Granulimonas faecalis: one gene and its partner. Each later gene encodes a partner of the first gene's protein in a complex. Links are inferred from orthologs where the notes say so. Each region holds a gene or a part of one and is shown in the gene's direction. Other genes may lie near its edges.

Region 1 (5,314 bases):
TCGCCATGGCCGAGGTCGTCCGCGCCCGCTGGGGCGAGGGTCGGGAGGTCACCTGCCTGCTGGCCGACGACGGCCCCGTGCCCTCGACCTACCGGTTCCTGCCGGGCTCCGACACGTTCGTGGCCGCCTCGGCCTACAGGGGCGACCCCGACCTCTTCATCGCCCTCGACCTCCCCACGCCCTCCCGGCTCAACCACGCCCGGGCGGTCATGGAGCGATCGCGGGCCGTCGCCGTCATCGACCACCACCCGGCCGACGAGCCCTTCGGCACGCCGCACCTCACACGGACGGAGGCCGCGGCGACCGGTGTCCTCGTGACGGAGTTCGCGCTCTTCGCGGGCGTGGAGCTCACGCCCGCCATGGCCAACGACCTCTTCTGCGCCGTGCAGACCGACACCGGCCGGTTCCAGTACCAGAACGCCGACCCCGAGGCGTTCAAGGTGGCGTCGCTCCTCGTGGACGCCGGCGCCGACCCGTCGTGGGTCTCCCTCAATGTCTACCAGAGCTTCAGGCTCCCGTACCTCCACCTCGAGTCCATCGTCATGGGCCGCATCGTCACCCTCGACTGCGGTCGCATCGCCTACAGCTACGCCACCCGGGCCGACCTCGCCCACACCGGGGCCGAGGACGACGAGTGCGACGGCCTCATCGACAGCGTGCGCTCCATCCGGGGCGCCGAGGCCGCGCTCTTCCTCAAGGAGTCGCCGACCCCGGGCGTCGTGCGCGGCAACCTGCGGGCCAAGGGCGACGTGGACGTCTCCGCCGTGGCGAGGGCCATGGGCGGCGGCGGGCACCGTGCGGCCGCCGGCTTCTCCGCCGACGGCACCATCGACGACGTGTTCGCCCAGGTGTTCCCGCTCCTCAGGGAGGTCGTCTCGGGCTGCCCGCCCTGCGGGGGCGCCCGGTGAGGCGCCGGGAGAGCGCGGTGGACTGCCTGTTCGCCGTGGACAAGCCCCGGGGCATGACGAGCCACGACGTCGTGGACGCCTGCCGCCGCGCCCTCCACGAGCGCAGGGTGGGCCACGGCGGGACCCTGGACCCCGACGCCTCGGGCGTCCTCGTCCTGGGCGTCGGGCAGGCCACGCGCCTCCTCGGCATCCTTACGCTTGCGACCAAGGCCTACAAGTCCACGTTCCGGTTCGGCTGCGAGACCACGACCGACGACGCCGAGGGGGCGCCGGTCCGCGTGGCCAAGGCGCCGGCACGCCTCGCCGACCCCGTGGTGGCCGCCGCGGTCGTGGCCTCCATGCCCGGCGACGCCATGCAGGTGCCGCCGGCCTTCTCCGCCGTGTCCAAGGACGGCCGGCGCTCCTACGCCGCGGCGCGGGCGGGGGAGGCCGTGGAGCTCGACCCCAGGCCCGTCTCCATCCTCCGGGCCGAGCTGCTCGGCACCTCCCTCTACGACGGCGTGGTCTCCTGGGACGTCTCCCTCGAGGTCTCCAAGGGCTGCTACATCCGCTCCATAGCGCGCGACCTCGGCCGCGACGTAGGCTGCTGGGCCCACGTCTGCTCCCTGCGCCGCACGGCGTCCGGCCCCGTGGGCCTCGCCGACTGCCTCACCCTCGAGGAGCTCGCTGCCGGCGGCGTCGACGCCGTCCGTGCGCGGGCGCTCGACCCCGCGGCGGTCCTCGGCCTCCCGGTGCGCGAGCTCTCCGACCGGGAGCTCGCCGACGCGGCGTGCGGGAGGCGGCTGGCCGCCGCCACCGACGCCGAAGAGGTCGCCCTCGTGCACGGCGGACGTCTCCACGGCGTGTGGGAGCGCCGGGGCCGCTCCCTCGCCTCCAAGATGAACCTCGTCAAGGGCGTAGAGGGGGTGCGCGGTGGGCTCCGCTGACGCCGGCGAGCTCGCCCGCTCCCTCGCGTGGGGCGTCGTCGTGCCCCGGGGCGTCCCCGTCGACGGCGGCGTGCTCCACGGGTGCCCCGGCTCCCCGTGCGTCGCGGCCATCGGAGCCTTCGACGGCATGCACGCCGGCCACCGCCAGCTCCTGGACCGCGCCCGGCGGGACGCCGCCTCCCGAGGGCTGCCGCTCGTGGCCGTCACGTTCGACCCGGACCCCTCCGGCATCCTCGGGCCGGAGCCCCAGCCTGCGCTCCTCTCCCGCGACGACCGCCTCCGTATGCTCTGGTCCACCGGCGTCGACGGAATCCTCGTCCTCGACTTCACGGCCGCCGTGGCCTCGCTCGACTACCGTCGTTTCATGGACGGGCTCGCCGCGACCCTCGGCCTCGCCTCGGTGCACGTCGGCGAGGGCTTCAGGCTCGGGGCCGGCGGCGAGGGCACCGTCGCCCGCCTCGCGGCGTGGGGCGCGGGGGCCGGCGTCGACGTCTTCGGCCACCGGCTCCTGGCCCTCGACGGCTCGCCGGTGAGCGCCACCCGCATCCGGCGGGACGTGGCCGCGGGCGACGTGCAGGAGGCCCGCAGGCTCCTCACGCGGTATCATTTCTCCCACGGGACGGTCGTCCACGGCCGGGGCGAGGGCACGTCCTTCGGCTTCCCCACGGCCAACGTGGTGTGCCCCGCGGGGTCGGTGGCTCCGGCCTCGGGCGTCTTCGGCGGCTACGTCGTCGTCGACGGCCTCGCGTGGCCTGCCGCCGTCAACGCCGGGCTGCCGCCCACCTTCGCCGACGGCGGGGAGGGCGCCTCCGGCCCCTTACTCGAGTGCGCGCTCGTGGGCTTCTCCGGCGACCTCTACGGCGCCGCCGTAGAGGTCATGCTCACCGAGGAGCTCAGGGCGTCGCGGAGGTTCGGGGACGTCGGGGACCTCAGGTCCGTCGTCCTCGGCAACATCGAGCAGGTGCGCCGCCGCCTCGGGGAGGCGCCGGTTAGGTTGGAGGGCCCCCGCTGACGGGACCCCCGGGAAGGAGGGGCATGATCGGCGACGACGAGCGCGAGCGCGTGCGCGAGGCCACCGATTTCGTGTCCCTGGTGGGGGAGACCGTCCAGCTGCGCGAGCGCTCGTCGGGGGACTTCTGGGGCTGCTGCCCCTTCCACCACGAGAAGTCGCCGTCGTTTCACGTCAAGGCGGACACCGGCTTCTGGTACTGCTTCGGTTGCGGCGAGGGCGGTGACGTCTTCAACTACGTCCAGAAGCGCGAGGGACTCGACTTCCCTGACTCCATCCGGTACCTGGCCGACCGTGCGGGCATCGAGCTCCACGAGACGGGCCAGGCCCGGAGGGGTCCGGCCCGGAACCGGCTGCACCTCTGCCTCCAGGCGGCCGAGGACTTCTACGCCAACCAGCTCCTGCGCGTCCGCGGCAAGGCCCAGGACGCCGCCCGCGCCTACTGCGCCGGCCGCGGCATGGGCTCGGCCGTGTGCCGGCGGTGGGGCCTCGGCTACGCCCCCGGCCACGGCGAGCTCGTGCGCCATCTCGGCTCGCTCGGGTTCACCTCCCAGGAGATGCTGGCCGCCGACCTCGCCGTCCAGCGGTCGGGGCGCCTGGCCGACCGCTTCTACGACCGCGTGATGTTCCCCATCCACGACGAGGCCGGCCGCGCCATCGGCATGGGCGGCCGCATCATGGGCGACGCCAAGCCCAAGTACATCAACTCCAAGGACTCGCCCGTGTGGCACAAGTCCAAGCACCTCTTCGCCTTCGACCGCGCCAAGGAGTCGGCGGTGGCCACGGGGGAGCTCGTCGTCGTCGAGGGCTACACCGACACCATCGCGCTCCACGAGGCAGGCTTCACCAACGTGGCCGCCGTCCTGGGCACCGCCCTCACGCTCGACCACATCAAGCTCATCAACCGCCTCAAGTCCAAGCGCGTCGTAGTCATGCTCGACGGCGACGCCGCCGGCCAGCGGGCGGCGGACAAGACCGTGCGGTTCGTGGACAAGACCGAGGCCGACCTCCTCTGCGTCACGCTGCCCGACGACGCCGACCCCGCGGAGTACGTGGCCGCCCACGGCGCCGACGCCCTGCGCGACCGCCTGGCCGAGGCCCGGCCGCTCATCGACGTCGTGCTCGAGCGCCACCTCGACGGCGCCGGGTCCATGGGCCCCGGGCGGCGCGTGCGCGCCATGGAGGACGTGGCCTCCATCCTCGCCCCGCTCAAGGACTCCATCCTCATCGACGGCTACGCCCGGCGCGTGGCCGACGCCCTGGGGACGAGCCCCGAGGAGGCCCTGCGCCGCATCCGGGCCGCCGAGGTCCCCCAGGACGACGACGGCGCCCGCGGCCGGAGGCAGGCGCAGGCCCCGGCCGCGCCCCCCGACGCGTACGACCGCTACCGGGACGTCTACGAGCCCGAGCCGGAACCCGGGGCGGGGGAGGGACCCTGGTCGAGCTGGGGGGAGCCTGTGCGCGATCCCGCCTCGGACCTCGAGGCCCGGGCGGAGCGCGAGCTCCTCGGCGCCATGGTCGCCCATCCCGGCGCGTTCGGCGAGCAGGCCGCCCGCATCGCCTCGACCACGTGGTCCGACCCCCGCCACGAGGCCGTGGCGTGGGCCGTCCTCGGGCTGCCGCCCGGGAGCACGCCCGCCGACGCCGCCCGGGCGGCCACCGAGGCCGTCCCCGAGGCGCCGGCGCTGCTCTCCGGCGCCTCCATCGACGTCGTGTCGAGCGCCCCCGCGGAGTCCAAGGCCGCCTTCCTCGTGGACAACGTGGAGCTCTTCTCGCTGAGGAGGAGGTCCCGCGCCCTCCAGGCGCGCCTCGCCTCGCCGGGCCCCGACGACGACGTGCGCTCCCTCATGCAGGAGGTCGTGGACCTCGGGGCCCGCGAGGCCGCCCTCAAGGAGTCCCTCGCCGGCAGTCACTAGCTTGTAGTTCCCGTGGTCACTCAGGCGTTCGGGTAGACTATTGCACAGTATGCCCATGCGAAGGGAGACCATTGGCAGCCAAGAAATCCCAGAAAAGCCCCGTTCTCTCCGACGAGCTCGAGTCGGTCCGTGCAGGCCTGGTGAAGGCCTCCAAGAAATCGGGCGGCAGCGTCTCCGAGGACGACATCCAGGTGGCCCTGAGCGACATCGACGTCGACGATGCCGAGCTCAACGACCTCTACACGGCGCTCCGCTCCGGCGGCGTCGAGATCGTCTCCGAGGCCGAGACCGTGCCCGACGGCGTTGTGGTGGAGGAAGACCTCGACGACGAGGACATCGACTCCGACATCGACAAGGTCCACGACGACGAGGATGACGACTCGCCCGTCGACGACGACGCCAAGCCCGTGGCCGTGAAGGAGCCCAAGGCCCCGGCCAAGCGCAAGCGCCGCACCAAGAAGCGCCGCACCGACTCCTCGGCCATCATGCTCACCGGCGACCCGGTGCGCATGTACCTCAAGGAGATCGGCAAGGTCGACCTCCTCTCCGCCGCCG
Region 2 (16,619 bases), 1.1 Mb from region 1 along the record:
AGCGTCTGAAGGAGTTCCTGGGCAAGGTCCTCTGACGTAGGGTCCCGTGCTCCGGGCATCATCGAAAGCAACTGGGACGGGGGTCCGCATCCACCGATGCAGGCCCCCGTCCCCATGGTGCGACACGTGACAGAGGTGCCTGGCCCATCTGTCACGTTGCCTGTTTCTTGTCTGATGGCAGGCGCCGACAGGGGCGCGCCCTCGGCTCTCGGAGTGGTGACTCCATGAAGGCGGCCCTTTGGGTGTAGCGTTGTACAGTCGCCACCGCCATGCCGCAGAGGAGGTCCCCATGATCAGCCCCGAGCTCGACGAGCTGTCGTGCAACCTCATCGGCGAATGCCTCGACCGGTTGGCCGAGAGCGCCGACCTCGGCGTCGTGGCCACCGCGCTCGACGGGAACTCCATGCGTGTGACCTGCGCCTTCGACGACGACGGGGCCGACATGTGCCTCGAGGCCGCCCACGACTGGGTGCGCCGCCTCGCGGGTGGCACCCTCAAGGAGCCCGGCTTCTCCAGGCCCGTGTGCTACGCCATCGCCTACGCCGGCGCCGTCGACACGGGGTCGGGCTTCTCCGACGCGCTCGTCACGGAGTTTGGGGACAAGGGCAACGACGTCGACTACTCGGCCTTCCTCCTGCTCGACGGGGTGGGTTCGGGCAGCGCCCTCCGCTGGAGCGACCCGGCCCCGGCGGGGGAGACAGAACCGCTGTTATAAGAAAGAGAGCTCCATGCTGCAAGAGAACCTGAGAAACGTCGCCATCATCGCCCACGTCGACCATGGCAAGACCACTCTCGTCGACAAGCTGCTGCGGGCCACCGACGCCTTCAGGGCAAACCAGCAGGTGGAGGACCGTGTCCTCGACTCCAACGACCAGGAGCGCGAGCGCGGCATCACCATCCTGGCCAAGAACATCTCCATCGAGTACAAGGGCGTCAAGATCAACGTCATCGACACCCCGGGCCACGCCGACTTCGGCGGCGAGGTGGAGCGCGTGCTCCGTATGGCCGACTCCGCCCTGCTCCTCGTGGACGCCTTCGAGGGCCCCATGCCCCAGACGCGCTTCGTGCTGCGCCACGCCATCGACGCCGGCCTCGCCATCATGATCGTGGTCAACAAGATCGACCGCCCGGGCGCCCGCCCTGAGGCCGTGGTCAACGACTCCCTCGACCTCATGATGGACCTCGGCGCCACCGACGGGCAGCTCGAGTTCGCCATGGAGCACGTGGTCTACGCGAGCGCCGTCAACGGCTTCGCCCGCCTCTCCCCGGACGACGGCAACGACGACATGTACCCCCTGTTGGACATGGTCGTGGACTGCCTGCCCGCCCCCGACTGCGACCCCGACGGCCCTCTGGCCATGCAGTGCGTCACCATCGACCACTCCAGCTACGTGGGGCGCATCGGCATCGGCCGCGTCTACTCCGGCACCATCCACGCCGGCGAGCAGATCCTCGTGGTCAAGAACGACGGCAGCCGCGCCATGGCCCAGGCCAAGCAGCTCTTCACCTTCGACTACCTCGGCCGCACCGAGTGCGACGAGATCCGCGCCGGCGACATCGGCGCCGTGGTGGGCATCGACCGCACCGACATCGGCGACGTCTACACCGACCCCGAGAACCCCGTGGAGCTGGAGCCCATCGAGATCGACCCGCCCACCCTCTCCGTGGTCTTCGAGGCCTCCACGAGCCCCCTCGTGGGCCGCGACGGCGACATCGTGGGCGCCCGCCAGCTCAAGGAGCGCCTCATGCGCGAGGCCGAGAACAACGTGACCATGCGCATCGAGGAGCTGGGCGACAAGACCGGCGTGGAGGTGGCCGGCCGCGGCATCCTGCACCTCTCCGTCCTCATGGAGGCCATGCGCCGCGAGGGCTTCGAGTTCCAGGTGGGCCGCCCCCGTGTGCTCTTCAAGGAGGACGAGCACGGCCACCGGCTGGAGCCCGTGGAGCTCGCCGTGGTGGAGTGCCCCAACGAGTTCTCCGGCAAGGTCATCGAGGCCTTCGGCGAGTCCGGCGGCACCATGTCGAGCATGCAGGCCGGCGAGACCCACACGCACCTGGAGTTCAAGATCCCCACGCGCGGCATCATGGGCCTCAAGAACCGCATCCTCAACGCCACCCACGGCGAGGGCGTCTTCTATCACACGTTCTCCGAGTACGGCCCCTACGCCGGCGAGCTGGGCGTCCGCAACAACGGCGCCATGATCTCCATGAGCACCGAGAAGTCCGTGGGCTACGCCCTGGGTACCCTGCAGGAGCGCGGCACCATGTTCGTGGGCCCCGGCGAGGAGTGCTACGAGGGCATGCTCGTCGGCGAGCGCTCCAAGCCCGGCGACATGGTGGTCAACATCGCCCGCACCAAGAGCCTGGGCAACCAGCGCAGCTCCACCGCCGACATCGCCGTGCAGCTCACGCCGCCCAAGACCTTCACCCTCGAGGAGGCCCTCGAGTACATCATGGACGACGAGCTCGTCGAGGTGACGCCCAAGAACATCCGCATGCGCAAGCGCATCCTCAACGCCATCGAGCGCAAGAAGGACAACGTGCGCAGGGGCAAGGTTTCCAAGTAGCCGTTCGCCCCCGTCGGCCGCGAGCGCCCGGGTCTGGGATCCCAGACCCGGGCGTTTTGCGTTTCACGTAGAACGTCGGCCAGGCCCGGGCCCGGGCGCCGCGGGGCGCCCGTCAGTACGGCTTCGGGTAGAACCGCATGCCGTCGGGGGTGGGGACGAACCCAAGCCCCGCGAGCACCGGTGCCAGGGGGCCCTCGCGGACGGCCCTGCCGTTCACGGACCGCACCTCGATCCGCTCCAGGGCCCAGGACCGGCCCTGGGCCCGCGCCCGGTCCTCCATGGCGTCGAGCACGGCGGCCACGGCGCCGCCCCAGGCGTCCTCGCAGCCAAAGAGCGCCACGGTCTTGAGGCGGGGCGCCGCCCAAAGCACGGGCATCCCACCGAGGAAGACCGTCCAGGAGTCCGCGGAGCGCTTGGGGAGCTCGGTGCCGTCGGGCCAGGGGAGGACCGCTCCCAGGGGCTGCCCCGGGTCGGCCGAGCAGAGCACGCGCAGGTCGCGGGCGGCCGCGGGACCCTCGCCGTCCCCTGCGCAGTCGCGTGCCTCGCGGAGCGCCTCCACGGTGTCGACGGCGGCGAACTGCAGGGGGCCGAGCCCCTCCACGAAGGCGCCGCGCAGCAGCGACCCGGCCTCCTCCATGGCCTTGAGCACGGGGTAGACCTGGGAGAGGCCGCCGGGGACCCCCGCCGCCTCGGCCGTGGCGGGGCAGGCCACGCCGTAGCGGTCGAGCAACGACTCCGCGAGGGCGCAGGCCCGCTCGGTGTCGGAGGCGTCGCTCGGGCAGGCGAGGGACCAGCGCCCCGATGTCGCCGCGGCGGGGGACACGGCCGGGACCTCGGAGAGGGCCCGGGCCGCGCGCCGGGCGGCGTGCCCCCGGTAGCGGCTGTGCGACCGGCGTCTCGGGGCCGGGACCTGGCCGCGCGCCTTGGACCGCGCGGCGTCGAACGAGTCGACGAGGCAGACGCCGTCCCAGAGCAGGGCCTCGAGCGTCTCCGCCACGGCCGCCGCACCTCCCGCGGCCTCGCCGCAGCGCGCGTCCACCACGGCGAAGGGCGCGGCGCCCTCCCGGGCCAGCATGTCCCACACCCGCGCCCTGGGACCCTCGCCCCCGTCATCCGCCGCCTCCGGGCGCGCCGGTGCGGTACCGGCGCCGGGGGCCGGCAGCGGGGCGAAGGGGGAGTCGGTGGGCCAGAACGCCGCCAGCCGGCGCTGCCCGCCGTCCTTGGACGCAGGCGCCAGCCTGCCCTGCCACACCACGTCGCCCGAGGCCAGGAGCTCGTCGAGCATGGCGGGCCGGTAGCCGGGCACGCGGTCCGGGAAGACGGTGCCCTCCCACACCTCCGGCGGCAGGAAGACGCCCTCAAAGAGCGCGACGGCGTCGGCGAGCAGGTCCACGGGGTCGCCGGCCTCTCCGCCCGCGTGGGGCACCTGCTGGCGCCCGAGGAGCGAGGCCGTGTAGGTGGCGCCGTCCACGGGGGCCGCCGCGCCCACGGCCCGCTCCCGGGCCCGGGCGCGCATGCGCCGGAAGACCGAGGCCTCCACGGCGGTGCGGGGGCCACCGTCGTCATCGTGGCCAAAGGGCGCCTCCAGCAATGTGCCGTCGCGGGTGAGCCGCGCCATGGACTCCGCAGCCACGGCCGGCCCGCACCCCAGGGAGCGGGCGACCTCGCCCGCCGAGAAGGGGCCGTGGCAGGCGGCGAAGCGCGCCATGAGGCCGTCCAGCGGGTGCCTCTCGACGACGGAGGCCTCGGCACCGGAAAAACCCGCGAACACCTCCCGCTCCGCCGCGGCCCAGGCGGGCACGGCCACCCCGAGGGCGTCGGCCAGCACGGCGGCGTCGGGCGCGGCTACCCAGCGCACCTCGCCGGCCACCACGGCGCGGAACACGCGCCGGCGGTCGGCGAGGGCCGTGAGCCACCTCACGGCGCGGGACGGCTCGTCGCAGCGTTCGGCCACCTCGCCGTCCGACAGCGGGCCCAGGCGGCGCAGCATGCGCTCGACGTCGTCCTCGGAGGCGGCCTGGGTGCCGGGTGCGAGCCACTGGAGCTCGGCCTCCACCTCGGCGGCCACCTCGGACGGCACGAGGGAGGCCAGGTCGTCGCCGCCGACGAGCTCGGCCAGGAGCGACGGGTCCACGGAGAGCAGGTCGGCGGCCTTCTCGGCGTGGGGGCGGTCGTCGTCGTAGAGGTGTTCCATGACGTAGCCAAAGAGCAGGTTGGCGGCAAAGGGCGACGGCGTGGCCGTATGGGCCACGGTCACGGACGTGCGCCGGCTGCGCAGGCGCCGCTGCACCTCCTCCAGGGCCGGCAGGTCGTAGACGTCGCGCAGGCACTCGCGCATGGCCTCCAGGAGGATGGGGAAGCCCTCGGTGCGCCGGGCCGCCTCGAGGAGCTGGCCCCCTTGCACACGCTGGAGCCAGAGGGGCGCCCGCTTGCCAAAGCCCGCGGGGCGCATGAGGAGGGCGCGGGCGGCGCACTCGCGGAACCGTGCGGAGAAGAGCGCGGTGTCGGCCACGCAGGAGCGCACGGTCTGGGCGAGGACGTCGCCGTCGAACATGAAGAGCTCCGGCCCCGGTAGCTCGTCTGCGGGCTGCATGCGCAGGACGATGCCGTCGTCCGCGGCCATGACCTCCGGGTCGAACCCGTAGCGCCGCCGCACGCGGTCGGCCACGGCCAGGGCCCAAGGAGCGTGCACGGACCGGCCGAAGGGCGAGTGGAGGATGAGGCGGAGGTCGCCCCCGTCGTCGTCCACGTACTCCATGACCAGGTGCGACGCCCCCGGCACGGCCCCGGTGGAGGCTCGCTGCTGCGACAGGAGGGCGCAGAGGTTGTCGGTGGCCTCGTCCGTGAGGCCCGCCGCGGCCAGGCGCACGGCGAGCGCCCCGTCGGGGCGGTTCCGGTGGGTGCCGGCCGCTGCGGCGTCGAGGAACTCGCCCTTGGCCAGGCCGTCCTCGAAGGGCCGGCCCGCGCCCTCGCCGTGCCAGAAGGGCAGGCGCGACGCCCGGGCCCCGGTGCGCTCCACGAGCACGCGGTCGTCGTGGATGCGCTTGATGCGCCAGGTGCTCGTGCCCAGGGTGATGACGTCTCCCACACGGCTCTCGTGGACCATCTCCTCGTCGAGCTCGCCCACGCGCCGCCGCTCCCTGCCTGTGCGCTCACCCTCCACGAACACCGGGTAGAGGCCGCGGTCGGGGATGGTGCCTGCGCCCGACACGGCCAGGTTGCGGCTGTTGGGCAGCGCCGTGAGCTCGCCGGTCTCGCGGTCCCAGGCCAGGCGCGGCGAGAAGGCCCCGAGCCCCTCGGCGCCAAAGTCCCCGGCCAGCATGGCGAGCACCGCGTCGAACGCCGCCCGGGGCAGGTCGCGGTAGTTCTCGGCCATGGTCACGCGGGAGAACCACTCGTCGGCCTTCCAGGGGCGCTCGGCCACGGCGGCCACGGTCTGCTGGGCCAGGACGTCGAGGGGGTTCTCCACCAAGCGCGTCTCCTCGATGGCCCCGGCCCCCATGGCCTCGGCCGCCACGGCGCAGTCCACGAGCTCCAGGCGGGTGCGCGGGAACATGACGGCCCGGGACCGGCCGCCCACGGAGTGATTGGCGCGGCCCACGCGCTGCAGGCCGCCGGCCACCGAGAGGGGCGGCGCCACCTGCACCACGAGGTCCACGGAGCCCATGTCTATGCCCAGCTCGAGGCTGGACGTGGCCACCACGCAGCGGAGCCCGCCCGACTTGAGCCGAGCCTCCACCTCGGCGCGGCGCTCCTTGGACACCGAGCCGTGGTGGGCCTCGGCCACGGGGGCGAAGTCCTCGGGCAGCGGCTGCGTGTGGGTCTCGGTCGAGCCCATGGCCGAGTGGAACGCCCTCTCGGGACCCGAGGGGGCGGCGGGGGCCAGGCCGTGGCGCTGGGCGTGGAGCTCGTTCAGCCGGGCGCACAGGCGCTCGCAGAGGCCGCGGCTGTTGACGAAGACGATGGTGGAGGAGTGCGCCTCCACCAGGTCGAGGATTCTCGCCTCCAGGTGCGGCCACACCGAGCGCGAGCCGACGCGGCTCTCTCGGGGCAAAGGCTTGGAGGCCTTGATGTTGCTGTTCTTCCCGGCAGCCATGGCCGCCGCCATGGTGCGGTCGGTCTTCCAGGCATCGGCCGGCGGCACCGCGGAGCCCCGCTCGGCCGCCCGGGTGGAGAGGGCGGCCACCCGGACCATGTCGGGCACGGGCACGCGCACGGAGAGGTCCATGTCGGGCGCGGCGCCGGCGCCCACCACCCGTACGGGGCGGCTGCCGCCCAGGAAGCGCGCCACGCGACCGGGCGGCCGCACCGTGGCCGAGAGGCCCACGCGCTGGGCGGGGCGCTCCAGCAGGCAGTCGAGCCGCTCCAGGGAGAGGGCCAGGTGGGCGCCGCGCTTGGAGTCGGCGAGGGAGTGGACCTCGTCCACGATCACGGTCTCCACGCGTTCCAGCACCCGGGCCGCCTTGGAGGTGAGCATGAGGTAGAGCGACTCCGGCGTGGTGATGAGGATCTGGGGCGGCCTGCTCGCGATGCGCCGGCGCTCGGCCGGGGTGGTGTCGCCGGTGCGCATGGCCGTGGTGGGGGCGGCGATGTCGAGGCCCGCCGCCGCGGCCTCGTCGGCGATGGCGGAGAGGGGCCGGCGCAGGTTCCTCTCCACATCGGCCGCCAGCGCCTTCATGGGTGAGACGTAGAGGATCCGCACGCCGGGCTCCGCGGGTGAGGGAGGGTCGGCCACCAGGCGGTCTATGGCGGCGAGGAACGCCGCCAGCGTCTTGCCGGAGCCTGTGGGGGCGATGGCCAGCACGTTCTCGCCGTCCTGGATGGCGTCCCAGGCCTCGGCCTGCACCGGTGTGGGGGTCTCGAACTCGGCGAGGAACCACGAGCGCACGGCCGCGGTGAAGCGGCCCATGGGGGCGGGCGATCCTTCGGGTGTGCGGTGGGCCATGGTGGTGAATCATTTCTCGAAAAGTACGACAGATACCGTTCAAGGGAGTTTATCGACCGTTTATAGAATTAGGGGACCATCATATCTTTCGATGCAATTGTGCTGCCATTTTAATGACGTGGTTCTAATAAACGAAAGGAGAGATATGGAAGTCCGTAGATCGATGTAAACATGTTTGTCCGGTCATTCATCAAGAACCCCGCCACGTACCTGACGCTCCTCTGGGCGGTGTGCTTCTGGCTCCGGTGGGAGTGGGTCATCCCATACCAGGGGATGTACTACTCGTTCCCACCCGGCGGCCTCCTGGTGACATGGGGCGAGATGTGGCTCCCCTGGGCCGTGGTCGCCGTTCTCTGGGTGCGTGACGCCCTCGCCCACCGCGGGTGACGGCCCTGTCCGGGGTCCCGGCCCATGGGCGGCCCCGGTCGGGGGTCTCCGGCCATGCCAAAGAGGCCTTTGGCATGGCCTCCCGCTGGCGGCGCCGCGGGGCGACGGCAAACGGGCCCGACAGACGTGACAGGCAGCCGAAAAAGGAGAAGGCCCGGGGTGCCCCGGGCCTTCCGGCTTTCAATGGCGGAGGAGGAGGGATTCGAACCCTCGTACGTGCGGAGCACGTAAACGGTTTTCGAGACCGCCGCAATCAACCACTCTGCCACCCCTCCGTATATAGGGTGCGCGGCGCCCCGTGGGACGCCGCGTTAGGAATCTGGCGGAGAGTCCGGGATTTGAACCCGGGAGACGGGGTTACCGCCTACACGATTTCCAATCGTGCTCCTTCAGCCGCTCGGACAACTCTCCAGATGCGATTGCAACGGCTAGAATAACACAACGCGCTCATGTGCCACAGCAAAATCGTGAGTCCACACCTCGAGCCGGGGAGCCGTCCATGGAGTCGTTCTTCACGTCGTTGAACCCCCAGTTCTCGGTGCTCGCCATGCCCCAGTGGATCGACATGGCCGCCGTGGTGGTGGGCGCGGCCTTCGGCGGGCTCACCGCCACCGAGCGCAAGCTCGACCTCTTCGGCGCCGCAGGCCTCGGCATGCTCTGCGGCCTCGGCGGCGGCCTCATCCGCGACATGATCATGCAGCGCGGCACCGTCTTCATGCTCGACTCCCCCTGGGCCATCCCCGTGGCCGCCGTGGCCGGTATGGTGGCCTTCTTCTTCTCTGGCCTCTTCCGCCGCATCGACCGCATCACCGCCGTCGTGGACATCCTCTCGGTGGGCATCTACACCGCCACGGGCACCGACAAGGCTGTGGTGGCCGGCCTCACCTTTGTGGCCTGCCTGCTCATGGGCGTGCTCACGGGCGTGGGCGGCGGCATGCTCCGCGACATCTTCCTGGGCGACGTCCCGCAGATCTTCCGCCCGGGCAACCTCTACGCCTGCTGCGCCCTGCTCTCGGGTGCCGCGTACTACGGCCTGGTCTACATGGGGCTCGTCAAGGGCGTGGCTGTGGTGGCCTGCGTGGCCGTGTGCTGCCTCCTGCGCTGGGCGAGCCTCCGCTACAACATCCAGACGCCCTCCCAGGTGGACCTCACGCCGCGGGTCATCGACTACACCCGGCGCCTCAAGGCGCGGCAGCCCGGCGACGTGAGCTACCACATCCCCTACCGCGCCAGCCGCTACGGCCACGGCGTGCGGGGGTCCCAGGAGCCCACACGGCCGCTCACCGTGGCCGAGCAGGCCCGCCACAAGCGGGTGGAGGAGCAGGAGCGCGCCCAGCTGAAAGACGAGCTCAAGGCAGAGATCAAGGAGGAGCTCGCCGCCGAGGAGCGCCTGGCCGACGCCGGTCAGGCCACCGGATCGGCCGAGGCCATCTTCGGCACGCCGGAGACCATGGACCGCCTGGAGCACCGTCGCGGCGAGGGGGACGGCCCCTCCGATGGCGGGACCGACGGGAAGGGCGCCTGAGGACGGCCCGGTTTGGGGTACCCTCGTTTCAACCGCGCAGCTCTCGATGAAGGGGTCTCCATGGCTGACACCGCGTTCGGCAACGGCCACTACCTGTCCCGCGCCTGGGCGATGCTCACCCAGGACAAGGGCTGGTGGAAGCCCGTCCTCGTCCTCGCCCTCTGCATGTTCGTGCCCATCGCGGGCCCCATCGCCATGATGGGCTACATCTTCGCCTGGGCCCGTCTCACGGCCTGGGGCGTGGACGCCGCCCCCAAGCAGACCCGGGTGGACGTGGGCGGCTGCTTCAAGGCAGGCTGGACGGCCTTCGTGGTCTACCTCGGCTGGGGCGCGCTGCTGGCCGCCGTCGTGTATGTGCTCAAGGCCGCGTTCTCGCCCATGGGTTCCGGAGTCTCCTCCTTCATGAACCTCGTCCTCTTCGTGGGCCAGTGGGTCTGCGGCGTGTTCATCATGGTGGCGGCCCTGCGCGCCGTCATCTACGGCAGGATCGGGCCGGGCTACGGCTTTTCCAAGGTGTGGACCATGGTGAGCCACGACTTCTCGGGCCTCGTCCGGGTCCTGGGCATCGATCTCCTCGGCACCGTCGTCGAGGTGGTCATCGGCATTGCCGTGGGACTCTGTCTCTTTGCCGCCGCGTTCCCCGCGATCGCCCAGGTCGCGGCCTTGGCCACCTGGGGTGACGGCGACGCCTACGCCCTGTACTGGCTCCTCCAGACCGTCGGCCCGCTCCTCTCGGCGTGGCTGCCCCTCGTCGTGCTGGCCACCTACGTGACCGTCGCCGTCGAGATCGTGTTCGCCATGCTCGCGGTCACCGCCGCCGCCATCTGGATGCGACAGTTCGATGTCCCGGCTTGGGGCGACCCCTCCGACCCGGTGCCTGTGGTCGGCGGCCCGGCGACGCCCGTTTCTCCTGTGAATCCGGTCCCGGGCGGTGCCCTGCCTCCCGATAGTGGGTACCAAGCCCCCAACGACCGACCCAAGGAGGCCCTACCCATGGACTACAAGGCAAACGAGAACGTCACCGCGCCCACCAACGAGGATGTCTGGGACGCCGCGGACGCCATCGCCGACAAGAGCGGCAGGCTCGACCCCGACGACCAGGCCGTCGACCACATGGAGTACGAGGACGACCCCACGGTGCGCCCCGCCACTTCCCCCGACAGCGGCGTGACCCCGCCCACCCCCGCCGACACCTACGGCGTGGCCGCCACGGCGTCGGCCAACTCCCCCGAGTACAACTACGCCGACTCCTCCGTGGCCGCCGCCGAGGAGGTCGCCCAGGACGGCGGCTCCGTGGTCACCCCGCTCATCAAGCACGACGACGAGGACGCCGAGTAGGCCGGTCCTCAGCGAGGACCTTCTCGAGAGGGGCTGCCTCCCACGCGGGGACGGCCCCTCTCCCATGCCGGGACCTTGACCGCGGCGGTCGGGGCCCGGTCGAAAGCCGGTCGGGAACCGGTCGGAGGCGACCGCTACGCTGGCCCCAGGGACGCCGCGGCGAGACACTGGTGTGTGTTTGCCGAGGAAAGGCCCGGCGTGTGCTACTATCTTTCGCCGAACCTTTCCTGCCCCGGGCGCAGACCTTCACGACCCGGGGCCATCAGCCCAGAGGAGGTGAAACCATGAAGGCCTATGAGATCCTGTTCATCGTCGACCCCACCATCAACGACGAGACGCGTGCCGGCGCCATGAAGCGCATCGACACCGCCATCACCGAGAACGGCGGCGTGATCGACAACGTCGACAACTGGGGCAAGCGCAAGCTCGCCTACGAGATCGACAAGCTGACCGAGGGCGACTACACCCTCATCAACTTCCAGGCAGACCCCGACCAGATCGCCGAGCTCGACCGTGTGTGCCGCATCACCGATGCCATCAAGCGTCACATGATCGTGCGTCGTCCCGACCACGAGGAGTAAGCCTTGAAGGAGGCAGGCGGAGCCTGCCGGATGAGAGGGGCGTGAACGTCCATGAGCATCAATCGAGTCATCATCACCGGCAACCTCACCCGTGATGCCGAGCTTCGTGCCGCGCAGAGCGGGACGAGCATCCTGCACATCGGCGTGGCCGTCAACGATCGGTGGCGCAACCCCCAGACCGACCAGTGGGAGGACCGCCCCAACTACATCGATTGCGTCATGTTCGGCAACCGCGCCCAGTCCATCTCCCGTTTCCTCACCAAGGGGACCAAGGTCGCCGTCGAGGGCCGACTCCGCTGGAGCCAGTGGGTCGACCGCGACACGCAGAAGAACCGCTCCAAGATAGAGGTCGTCGTGGACGACATCGAGTTCATGGGGCAGCGCGGCGACGGCCAGGGCAACCCCGGTGGCTACGGGCAGGGGGGTTACCCCCAGGGAGGCCAGGGGTCCTATCAGGCCCAGGCTCAGCAGGCCCCGCAGGTCCGCGAGCCCTACGCCCCCCAGCAGGCGGCGCAGCCCAACTGGGCGGCCGCCACGCCGGAGACCCCGGCCCCGGCAACGCAGGCCCAGCCCCCTATGGGCGAGACCTACGAGGCCGACATCCCGTTCTAACTTCCCGGCGGCCCCGCGGCCGCCGCAATGAAAGGTACCTAAGACATGGCCACTGAGTATCAGCGTCAGCCGCGTCGCAAGTATTGCCAGTTCTGCAAGGAGGATGTCGAGTTCATCGACTACAAGGACACCCAGCTCCTTCGCAAGTACATGACCGACCGCGGCAAGATCAAGCCCCGTCGCGTCACCGGCGCCTGCACGCAGCACCAGCACGACATCGCCAACGCCATCAAGCGCGCCCGCATCATGGCGCTCCTGCCCTACACGGTTCCCGTGGTCTCCAACCGCGGCGGCCGTCGTCGCGACTAGCACCCGGAGACCTCGGCAGTGGGTCCCGGCGGCAGGGACGGGCGCGACGAGGCGCCCGAGAAGGAGACATCGATCGTCAGGTACGGGGGCAACCGTCAGGGTGACTCCCGCAGCCTGGTGACCGCGCTGCTCTGGGCCGGGCTCGGCTCGGTGGCGGTCACGGGCCTCTCCGTCATCGGGGTGGCCATGGTCGCGTACGGCGTCTCCTTCGCCCAGGTCAACGGCCTCTCGCGGCCGCGCAAGGCCCTCGTGGCCCTCGCGTGCGCCGTCGGGTTGGTCCTCGGCCTCCTGTGGGTCCAGGGTGCGGCCGCCGTCCTGGTGAAGGGTGTCGTCGACTGCGCGCTCGCGTGGGTCGTCGGCTCCCTGGCCGCCGGCCGCCGGGCCACCGTTACCACGGACTACGCGGTGGCAGCCGTGGCCTGTGCGGCCTATATCGCCATCGACTTCGGGTTCGCGGCCCTCGCGGGCCTCGACGGCGCGGCGGTCCTCACCCAGGCGATCTCGTCCGCGGTGGACGAGGCCGCCTCGACCTACGGCCTCGACGTCGCCGCCCAGCTCAGGTCATTCTCGTGGCTCCTCGGCCTCCTCTGGCCGTTCGGCTACTTCGTCCTGGCGGGCATGAACGTCCTGGCCGGCCACTACGGCGGTTTCCTGGCCCGCGGTCCGTCTGCGGGCAAGGTGTCGTGGCGGCCCGTGGCCTTCGACTCGCCCCTGTGGTCGGTCGTGGTCCTCATCGCGGGCGTCGCCCTGTTCGCCTTCGGCGGCGTCTTCGGGGCCGGCGCGCAGGTGGCCCGGGCCATCGGCCTCACCTGCGTGCTCGCCGTGAGGTTCGTCTTCCTCATGGACGGCTACGCGGTGCTCACCTGGTGGTTCAACCGCCACGGCGTGGGCTGCCTCCTCCGCACCCTGGTGCTGGTGGTGGCGATCGACCTCGAGGTCACGTTCTTCGTCGTGAGCCTCCTGGGCCTCGTGGACTTCTGGGCCGACTTCCGCCACATGCGGGCAGGGGACGGCCGTTCCGGGGCACAGGGGGAGTAGGAAAAGGAAGTGCCGGCCCTGGCGCCGGCGTCAGAAAAGGAGAGTCCCATGAAAGTCATCCTTCTGGGTGAGCTTCGGGGCAAGGGCGGAGAGGGCGACATCATCGACGTCGCCCAGGGATATGCCGAGAACTACCTGTTCCCCAACGGCATCGCCCAGCCCGCCACCCCGGGCAACATCAAGCAGCTCGAGCAGCGTCGCAACAACATCGCCATCCGTGAGGCCAAGCGCATCGCCGATGCCGAGGCCCTTCGCGATCAGCTCGACGGCAAGGTCGTCGTCATCGATGTGAAGATCGGCGACGAGGGCCAGCTCTTCGGCTCGGTCACCAATGCCATGGTGGGCGACGCCCTCAAGGAGCAGTACGGCATCGAGATCGACCGCAAGCGCATCGAGATCAACAAACCCATCAAGACCGCCGGCCTTCACGAGGTCGTCGTGGGCATCTACCGCACCATCTTCGCCACCATCGGCGTCCAGGTGGGTGCCCCCGAGGACCTGCCCGAGGGCGACGAGGACGTTCCCGCCGACGAGGAGATTGTCGCCGAGGACGCCTCCGAGGCCACGGAGTCCGAGGAGGCCTAAGGGGTTCCCGGGTACGGCGAGTAGCCCGCTTTCAACAACGGCTTTTCGTCCACCCGTGGCATTCCACCGGCTTTTACCTGCGCGATCATAAGAGGGGGCTGTCCGTCAAGGTCGACGGACGGCCCCCTCTTTCCTGTGGTTTACCAAAACAGTGCTATCTACCTGCAACTTTGTGCTGAGCAATGAAAGAACCGCTGGTAGGGCCCATGGTTCTGTGTGAATACGAACAGAGGTTCTACCAATGTTGACAACTGTCATGGGGGCGCCCGCAAAGTTTGTTGAAAACGTTTAAAACCGGCGAAGGTCCAGCACGGGGGCCTCTCCTTGGAAACATCGGGGTGATGATAAGGCGGAACGCCCGATTTCCCATAATCAGTCTAACCTCTTACCGGTCCCGATGGGCTAGGATACCGGTGCCGCACCCGTTGTGAGCCGAGAGGAGCCCATGGCCATCGCCACCGTGCCGGCGCCCACGTTCGGCGCCGCGCCCCCCGCCATGCCCCAGGACGTCGAGGCCGAGAAGTCCGTGCTCTCGGCCATGATGCTGTCCCAGGACGTCCTGCAGGAGTGCCTCGTCGAGCTCGAGGACAACGACTTCTACCTGCCGCGCAACCAGGTGGTCTACCAGACCCTGCGCGACATGTTCGACAACTCGCTGCCCATCGACCCCCTGAGCGTGGCCGACCGTCTCCAGAGCGCCAAGAAGCTCGAGAGCGTAGGCGGGCCCGCCTACCTGGCGGAGCTTGCGGCCAACACCTTCTCGCTCTCCTCCTGGCGCCACCACGCCGAGATACTCCGGCGCGACGCCACCCTGCGCCAGATCATCACGGCCTCGGCCCAGATCACGAGCCTGGCCTTCGACGCCCCGGAGGACACCAAGGAGGTCGTGGACTCCGCCGAGCGCATGATCCTCTCCGTGACCGACCGCGACGTGCGCTCCAACTACATCTCCATGCAGGACGCCATGCAGGCCCTCTACGCCGAGCTCCAGGCCCAGGCCGAGAGCGGTGAGGAGATCGCCGGCGTGCGCACGGGCTTTCAGCGCCTGGACGACATGCTCCTTGGCATGCGCGAGGGCCAGATGGTGGTCGTGGGCGCCCGTCCCGGTGTGGGCAAGACGTCGTTCGCCCTCAACCTGGCCGTGCAGGCGGCCGAGGCCGGCGCCACCGTGGCGTTCTTCTCCCTGGAGATGAGCTCGACAGAGATCGCGCAGCGCCTGCTGTCCGCGTACTCGCAGGTGCCGCTCCAGAAGATCCGCTCCGCCAGGATCGCCGGCGAGGATTGGACCAACCTCATGGACGCCTCCGCGCGCCTCTCCCAGCTGGACATCCTCATCGACGACACCCCCGGCACCACGGTCACCGAGGTGAGGGCCAAGGCCCGCCGCATGCTCCGCAACAAGGAGAAAGCTGTAATCATCCTCGACTACCTGCAGCTCGTGAGCCCGCCGCCCTCCAAGCGCTCGGACTCCCGCGCCACGGAGGTCTCCGAGATGAGCCGTGGCATCAAGATCATGGCCAAGGACCTCCGCGTGCCTGTGGTAGCCCTGTCGCAGCTCAACCGTACGTCCGAGAACCGCACCGGCAAGCGCCCGCAGCTCTCCGACCTGCGCGAGTCCGGCTCCATCGAGCAGGACGCCGACATCGTCATCCTGCTCGACCGCTCCTCCACCCCCGAGGAGGCCGAGCGGGCCGACCGTCCCGACGAGGGCATCACCGAGTTCATCGTGGCCAAGAACCGCTCGGGTCCCGTGGGCACCATCGAGATGGTCTTCCTCAAGGAGTCCACGCGCTTCATGCAGCTGGACCGCAACCACGACGCCTAGCACCGCCGCTCCGTCCCTCCACCCGGACACTTTTGTCCCAATGGTCGGGCACTTCTGTCCCACCGCAATGTTATCATTATAGAAATATGTTTAGTGATGCATTCGACGGGGAGGGGCGCCGTGGGCGCTGACGGCCGTGCTTTGAGATGGGTGGTGTTGGCGGCCTTGGCGCTGCTGTGCCCATCCGCCCCTCTCGCGGCCGCTTGGTCCGGGGTGCTTTGGTTCGTCCTGTCCAGGTCGGAAGGGGGCTTCGGGGACGGTGTCGCCGACGGCCTTATCTGGGCGGTGGCCCTGGCCTTGTTGATGGTTTCCGCCCGATGGGTTCCGCCGGAAGATTGGGTGATCGTCGACGCTGTTCTATGGCCTCCGGTGCCGTGCGCCCTCGTGCAGTGTCTGCTTGCCGTGCTCTTTTACCTCCGTGGTCTCGACGTCCAAAGCTTCGTCCTTCCCAGCATCGCCGGCATCGTCTCCGGATTGGTTCTCGCGGCCGACATCCCGTCGGCCGTCGTGTACCTCTCGAGCATCGGTTCGATCGCGGTTTTCTCCTATGCCCTCGCAGAGGGGCGCACCGGGGCGCCCGCTGTCACGAGGGCCGAGGAGAGGGGGATCGTATCAAGTGTTCCAAAGGGGCGTTTGAGTCCGCGTGAGGAGCAGGTTGCCGACCTTGTGGCTGTCGGGGAGACTCCGGCGGCAGTGGCGGGGGCCCTCGGTATTCGCGAAGGGACCGTTCGTGTGGTCCTCAGCCATGTATACGAAAAGCTCGAGCTGGATGGAATCGGGTCGCTGAGGAGACTGTACGGTCCGGCCGTTGGGGGTGGAGAAGGGTCTTCTGCCGGCACCTACCGCAGGGGACGAAGCCTGTGCCTTGGCATAGCCGGCGGCTGCTGCCTTGCGGCTGGCGCTACCG

What was found.
Region 2: the proteins of dnaG (region 1) and dnaB are in contact, whole or in part, in a crystal structure (PDB 2R6A), measured with the Geobacillus stearothermophilus proteins. The link is inferred for Granulimonas faecalis from one-to-one orthologs. Residues at the interface, in WP_049624496.1 of Geobacillus stearothermophilus: Lys456, Leu457, Leu458, Pro459, Ala460, Asn463, Ala464, Leu467, Leu535, Leu536, Ile537, Ala538, Gln544, Glu545, Asp548, Tyr549, His552; in WP_033016901.1 of Geobacillus stearothermophilus: Ser13, Glu15, Ala16, Gln18, Glu91, Leu92, Asp94, Ala95, Val96, Pro97, Thr98, Ala99, Ala100, Asn101, Tyr104, Tyr105, Ile108.

What each region holds. Positions count from the first base shown.
Region 1 is NZ_BQKC01000001.1:1,098,363-1,103,676, reverse strand. What follows is about bases 2,390-5,314. They hold dnaG (DNA primase), read left to right. Parts: upstream 2,390-2,869; coding sequence 2,870-4,759; downstream 4,760-5,314. Other genes in these bases: rpoD (RNA polymerase sigma factor RpoD), read left to right, coding at 4,831-5,314; ribF (bifunctional riboflavin kinase/FMN adenylyltransferase), read left to right, coding at 2,390-2,846. Outside these bases: OR600_RS05040 (DHH family phosphoesterase), read left to right, coding at 1-908; tRNA pseudouridine(55) synthase TruB, read left to right, coding at 926-1,834; more of ribF, read left to right, coding at 1,821-2,389. UniProt on the Escherichia coli protein: RNA polymerase that catalyzes the synthesis of short RNA molecules used as primers for DNA polymerase during DNA replication.
Region 2 is NZ_BQKC01000001.1:16,525-33,143, forward strand. The notes cover bases 13,669-16,522. They hold dnaB (replicative DNA helicase), read left to right. Parts: upstream 13,669-14,332; coding sequence 14,333-15,712; downstream 15,713-16,522. Other genes in these bases: rplI (50S ribosomal protein L9), read left to right, coding at 13,669-13,887; OR600_RS00150 (LuxR C-terminal-related transcriptional regulator), read left to right, coding at 15,833-16,522. In the rest of the region: OR600_RS00075 (amino acid ABC transporter ATP-binding protein), read left to right, coding at 1-35; OR600_RS00080 (hypothetical protein), read left to right, coding at 290-715; translational GTPase TypA, read left to right, coding at 729-2,567; OR600_RS00090 (DEAD/DEAH box helicase), read right to left, coding at 2,680-7,476; OR600_RS00095 (hypothetical protein), read left to right, coding at 7,684-7,899; OR600_RS00110 (trimeric intracellular cation channel family protein), read left to right, coding at 8,399-9,424; OR600_RS00115 (DUF4013 domain-containing protein), read left to right, coding at 9,485-10,762; rpsF (30S ribosomal protein S6), read left to right, coding at 11,047-11,343; OR600_RS00125 (single-stranded DNA-binding protein), read left to right, coding at 11,395-11,955; rpsR (30S ribosomal protein S18), read left to right, coding at 12,001-12,264; OR600_RS00135 (YybS family protein), read left to right, coding at 12,283-13,302; more of rplI, read left to right, coding at 13,351-13,668; more of OR600_RS00150, read left to right, coding at 16,523-16,619. UniProt on the Escherichia coli protein: The main replicative DNA helicase, it participates in initiation and elongation during chromosome replication. Travels ahead of the DNA replisome, separating dsDNA into templates for DNA synthesis.